Regions from separate parts of the Clostridium oceanicum genome, predicted to be linked through region 1. Evidence: riboswitches for the same ligand, from Rfam matches in the RefSeq annotation. Region 1 holds a riboswitch; the other holds the start of a gene.

Region 1 (3,203 bases):
TTTGTTATATAAATATGATATAAAAGCAGATACAGCAGCTAAATCTAAATGATATTGATTAAAATCTAAAGTTATATCTTCTAAAACACAAATGTTTTCAAGTAAATCTTCTTTTGTTAAAGGTTGCTCTAATAATTCCATAATTAAATCTATATATTTTCTTATATTTTCTATGTTTTTATTTATTAAATCATAAATTTCTTCTTTTGAAATTAAATCCTTTGAGTGACTTATTACATAACAATCAGCATCTATTTCTTTGATTTTATTTAAAGATTCTAAAGCATCTTCTATACTATAGTAATAGGGCATAGAATATTTCTCTATTATTTCTAAGCTGAATAATGAATCTCCTAAAAAGCATACTTTTTCAGGAGTAACTATACCTATCTGTTCTATAGAATGTCCTTTTAAAGATATAATTTGAAATTTATCATCGTTAATTTTATTTAATCCATAGTCTAATATATAATCAACTTCTATAGGATGAGTACTTTTAATAAGTCCTTTTATAGGTGATGCTGAAAATAGAATAGAAGGATGAATTTCACTATTTTCCATGTATATTTTTTCTTTCTTAGAAGAATAAGTTATGCATCCAGGATAATTATTTTTAAAATAATTATTTCCACCACAATGGTCTAAATGGCTATGAGTATTTATTATATATTTAGGATGAAGACCATTTTCTTTAATAACAGATTCTATTTTTTTTCCATCAGATTTATTTTTACCAGTGTCTATTATAAGGCAATTTTTATTTTTGAAAGTATAAATTCCAATATTGGTAGGAAAATTTATATAATAGCTGTTTCCTTTTATTTTAGTAAGTTTCATAAAGTCACACCTTTTTTTATTATAGTATTTATTTAGGCATATTAAAAAAATAACTAGTTAGGTAGTAATTTCTTTAATAGATTTTCTTTAAAATATGTTAATACAATAACTACTAGCAGATTTTAAATTGTTATATTTTACAAAGTATATTCTTTTTACTTTTTATTTAGTTTTATATGCCTTATATTAAGAATTATATACTAAAGAGATATTTTTTTGTATATTAAAAAAATATATTTGACAGCTTGTTTTATTAGATGTATTATTTATATTGAAAGATGAAAATTAAATAATGAAGTAATCCTTCAGGGCGGGGTGTAAGTCCCCACCGGCGGTAAAGTCCGCGAGCTTTTATAAGCATGATTCGGTGAAACTCCGAGACCGACAGTTAAAGTCTGGATGAAAGATAGGGTTTTTATGTATTGATTAGCTAATTAATTATGAATTTTAGTATTTAATATATAATTTACTATAAGTCTCTGGAGATAATCCAGGGACTTATTTTTATGTAAAAACCCCTATTTAAGTACATTAAAATAAACATCTCGTATTTTAAATTTATATTACTTAAGTGTATTTTAAAAAAATTATTTCTGTGTTTTTGTAAGGAGGGATTTTCTGTGGAAAAAATAAATCATGAGTTTTATATGAAAAAGGTTTTAGATTTAGCTAAAAAAGGAAAAGGATTAGTTAATCCTAATCCCAAGGTTGGAGCTATTATAGTTAAAAATGGAGAGATTATAAGTGAAGGGTATCATAAATATTATGGAGGGCCACATGCAGAAGTATATGCACTTAAAAATGCTAAAAAGGACATAAAAGGGGCTACCTTATATGTTAATTTAGAACCTTGTTCTCATTATGGGAAAACTCCTTCTTGTGCTGTAGCGGTTTCAAAATCAGGGATAAAAACAGTAGTAATAGCAATGAAAGATCCTAATCCTAAAGTATCAGGTAAAGGTATAAAAATTCTTGAAGATAGTGGTATAGAAGTGATAAATGGGATTATGGAAAAAGAAAGTAAAAGGTTAAATGAGGTTTTTATAAAACATATAACTACAAAAGAGCCTTTTGTTCTTATGAAAACAGCATCTACATTAGATGGGAAAATAGCTACTAAAACAGGAGAATCTAAGTGGATAACAGGAGAAAAATCAAGAGAAAAAGTCCATAGTGTAAGAAATGAATATATGGGAATAATGGTTGGAATAAATACTGTTTTAAAGGATGATCCACTTTTAACAACTAGAATAGAAAAAGGAAGAGATCCAAAGGTTATTGTAATAGATTCTAAACTTAAAATTCCTAAGGAATGTAAAATATTAAAAACAGTAAATGACAGAAAAATATATATAGCTTGCACAGATAAGTGTAATAAAGAAAAAAAAGAATATTTAAAACAAATTGGAGTTAATATAATTGAACTTAAGGGAAACAAAGAAGAAAGAGTTCCATTAAAAAATCTTATGAAAGTTTTAGGAGAAAAAGGATTAGATAGTATTTTATTAGAAGGTGGAGGCACACTTAATTTTTCAGCATTAAAAGAAAAAATAGTAGATAAAGCTATGTGCTTTGTAGCTCCTAAGATTATAGGTGGGAAAGAATCAAAAGCCATGATAGAAGGTGAAGGAATAAGCCATTTAAAAGATGTATTTACCTTATCTAGCTGTAGTGTAGAAACTATTGGTGAAGATATTTTAATAGAAGGATATATAAATAAATAATTAAAGAAAATACTTAATTTTATAAAGTTATAGTGATTATTTGTATATTTTCTTTATAAATAATCAAATTATATTAAGAAAGAAGGGAGATTATGTTTACTGGAATAGTAGAGGAAATAGGGAAAATATTAAGTATAAAAAATGGATCTGATTTTTTAGATATTGAAATAGAAGGAGATAAAGTTTTAGATAGTATTTCTTTAGGAGATAGTATAGCCGTTAATGGAGTGTGTCTTACAGTAACAAAATTTGATAAAAAAAATTTTACTGTAGATGTTATGGCAGAAACTATGAGAAAAAGTAATTTAAAGTTCCTTAAAAAAAATAGCTTAGTAAATTTAGAAAGAGCTTTAACTTTAAATAAACCTTTAGGTGGACATATGGTAAGTGGACATATAGATGGAGTAGGTAAGATAATTGATGTTAAAAAAGAAGGTATAGCTACTATTATATATATAAGCTCTTCTAAAGATATATTAAGTTATATAGTTAAAAAAGGTTCAGTAGCTTTAAATGGAGTTAGTTTAACTGTTGTAGATGTTACAGAAAAATATTTTTCCGTAAGTTTAATTCCACATACTAAAAAAGAAACAACTCTTATTTACAATAAAAAAGGTGATGAAATAAATATAGAGTGTGACG
Region 2 (3,203 bases), on a different contig from region 1:
AGGAGTAGATTTAAATATAGCTACACCATCCCTTTTATCTTATATAGCAGGGGTAAATGCTTCTATTGCTAAAAATATAGTAGCCTATAGAGAAGAAAAAGGAAAATTTGAAGGAAGACGTGAGCTTTTAAAAGTTAAAAGATTAGGTGAAAAAGCTTTTAAGCAGTGTGCAGGATTTTTAAGAGTTATGGAAAGCAAAGAATGTTTAGATAATACTTCAATCCACCCAGAATCTTATAAAGCTACAAAATCACTTTTAAAAATCTTAGGATACAAAGTAGATGACATTAAAAATAATAATCTAAATGATATAGATACAAGAATTAAAGACTTAGAATTAGATAAAATATGTGAAGAAATAAATATTGGGAAACCAACATTACTTGATATAATAAAAGAAATCAAAAAACCTGGAAGAGATCCAAGAGAAGAATTACCTAAACCTATATTAAAAACAGGAGTAGTTGATATGTCTCAATTAAAACCAGATATGGTTTTAACAGGAACAGTTAGAAATGTAGCTGACTTTGGAGCTTTTGTAGATATAGGAGTTCATCAAGATGGATTAGTACACATAAGTCAGCTTTCAGATAAATTTGTAAAACATCCTTTAGATGTAGTTAAAGTAGGAGATATAGTTGAAGTTAGAATTTTAGAAGTAGATGAAAAAAGAAAGAGAATATCTTTAAGCATGAAAAAATAATTAGCATATATTTTAGTATAAATTTATAAAATTAAATGTAAGAAATAAAAGTAAATTGTGAAAATTTTAAAAAATATTATATATTACGTTATTTAGATAGTTGAATAAAAAAAATAATTGATATATAATAGTAAATGAAAAATATATATAATAATATATATCTTCAGGGCGGGGTTAGATTCCCCACCGGCGGTAAAGCCCGCGAGCCTATATAGGCATGATTCGGTTAAATTCCGAAGCCGACAGTAAAGTCTGGATGGAAGAAGATGCAATTGCGATTTTAAAGCCCTGATATTTATCAGGGCTTTTTTTACTTGTAATTGTACCTCCCTAAAGATTATAAAAAATTAGGAGGTTAAAAATATGCAAGATAAAAAATTAAATAAACTAGTAAAGGTTTCTATACTTGGGGCTATTGCATTTTTAATTATGTTTATAGAAGTGCCAATTCCAATATTTCCTGAATTCTTAAAATTAGACGTAAGCGATATACCAGCACTAGTTGGAGGGTTTGCATTAGGACCTGTATCTGGAATAATGGTAGAACTTATAAAGAACATACTTCATGGAATATTTAAAGGAGGAACAGCTTTTGTAGGGGAAGCAGCAAACTTTTTCGTAGGATCTGTCCTTGTAGTTGTAGCTTCGTTAGTATATAGAAGAAATAAAAATAAGAAAAATGCGGTTTTAGGATTAATTTTAGGAACTATAGCAATGTCAGGTGTAGCTGGAATATTAAATTATTATGTATTACTACCTTTATATGAAACATTGTTACATTTTCCAATTAAAGCAGTAGTTGCTTTAGGAAATAAAGTAAACCCAAAAGTTACAGACTTAAATTCATTTATAATATGGGCTATAATACCTTTTAACATTCTTAAAGGAGTAATAGTTTCAGCTATTACAGTTTCTATTTATAAAAGTGTATCTGTTGTTATTAATAAAAGTGAAAATACTAGTAAGAAATTAGCTAATAATAGATTGTAATTTAGCTCTTTAGAGGAGTTAATAAAGATAGTATTATAAAAAAAGTAGCAATACCAATTATGTTGGTAGGCTACTTTTTTGTTATACAGTTTTAAAATTTTTAATATATAGCTATTATATTTATATATTTTTTTATAATACTATGATACCTAGGTTTATAGCAGTTTCTGTAAAGCCAGAAACAATTCCTATAGCAAAATCTCTAAAAGCATCATATATAGGATTAATATCTGCAATTGCTAGTAAAACAAATATTAACATTCCTAGGGTAAAAATAGTTTTTTTCTTTTTATTCATATAGATAACCTCTTTTAAAATATATTTTTTAGACATAAGTTTTTAAAATTCTACTTACAAGGGTTCTACCATACCATCTATAAATCCATTAACAGCAGATTCTATTGCATTTTTTAATATAAAAACTACTATTAAAAAAAGAATAATTTTAATGGCAATAAATAAGTATTTATTTTTAGTTTTATACATTTAAATATCATCTCTTTTATATTGATTTTACTTATTGAAATATATTACAAAAATAGTTTATTATTCTAATACGTTGTTGTTATTATATCAACAATAATCTCCATTTTCAACCAACATATGTAAAGATATATTATGTGATTTTATGATTTTTAGTCAATAAAATAGTTTTTATAAAGATATATGCATCTATTCTTTTTATTTAAAATAAATCTAAATTTAATATATAAACTATTAAATTTATTTTTATCATAAGTACCTAATTTTTGTACAAAATGATATTATATTTTTGTAGAGAGATTTAATAATAAATATGGAATTTAATACTTATTAAATATAAATACTTTTGTATACGATAATTAAGCAAAGTTATTGAGAGGTGAATTGAATGCCAAATATTATTCCAGTAAATAATTTAACTAATATTAAAAGTAAAAAGCTATCTACCAAATTGTCATTTAAAGTAGATGAGGTATTTAGAGCTAAGGCAATTGGTGAAGGAGAAAATGGAAATGAAGTAAAATTAAAAATGGTGGATGGTTTTGAATTTACAGCTTCTCTTGAAGAAAATAGCGAACCTTTAAAAGAAGGTATAACAAAATTTAAAGTGGTAGGCCGTGAAGATGGAAAAATTAAATTAAAAGTTTTAAAAGATAGCGGTGAAGGTAATAAAAATATATCTAAAGATTCTATAGAAAGTTTAATAGAAAAATTAGATATAAATATAAACAAAAAAGAATATGCTATTTTAGAGAAAATGGTAAAACATAATATTCCTATAACAAAAGAGAATATATCTGATGTGATGAATTTATTAGATTTTGCAGCTAAAGCAAAGTCTAGTCCAAAGGAAATAGAGGATTTTATTAAAGTATATATGGAAAGCAGGAATATAAGTCCTAACAGTAAAGAAGGACAAGCTATAACAAATATACTAAAAGACGTATTTAATAATATGAAAAATATGAGTGAAGAAGATTTATTTTTATTTTTAGAAAATGGTATAGATTTAACTTCTGAAAATATA

Evidence for each region. Region 1 has a riboswitch for FMN ahead of ribD (bifunctional diaminohydroxyphosphoribosylaminopyrimidine deaminase/5-amino-6-(5-phosphoribosylamino)uracil reductase RibD). Riboswitches for the same ligand answer to the same signal wherever they lie in the genome.
Region 2: it holds a riboswitch for FMN, as region 1 does, so the genes downstream of both, ABDZ71_RS14610 (ECF transporter S component) here and ribD (bifunctional diaminohydroxyphosphoribosylaminopyrimidine deaminase/5-amino-6-(5-phosphoribosylamino)uracil reductase RibD) in region 1, are expected to answer to the same signal.

Annotation. Positions count from the first base shown of each region.
Region 1 is NZ_BAAACG010000019.1:280,718-283,920, reverse strand. It holds gene ABDZ71_RS17795 (MBL fold metallo-hydrolase) at 1-837, opposite strand, end outside; FMN riboswitch at 1,135-1,253, shown strand; gene ribD (bifunctional diaminohydroxyphosphoribosylaminopyrimidine deaminase/5-amino-6-(5-phosphoribosylamino)uracil reductase RibD) at 1,458-2,561, shown strand; gene ABDZ71_RS17785 (riboflavin synthase) at 2,654-3,203, shown strand, end outside.
Region 2 is NZ_BAAACG010000013.1:128,716-131,918, forward strand. It holds gene ABDZ71_RS14605 (Tex family protein) at 1-703, shown strand, start outside; FMN riboswitch at 859-975, shown strand; gene ABDZ71_RS14610 (ECF transporter S component) at 1,067-1,693, shown strand; gene ABDZ71_RS14615 (hypothetical protein) at 1,826-1,990, opposite strand; gene ABDZ71_RS14620 (hypothetical protein) at 2,045-2,179, opposite strand; gene ABDZ71_RS14625 (hypothetical protein) at 2,565-3,203, shown strand, end outside.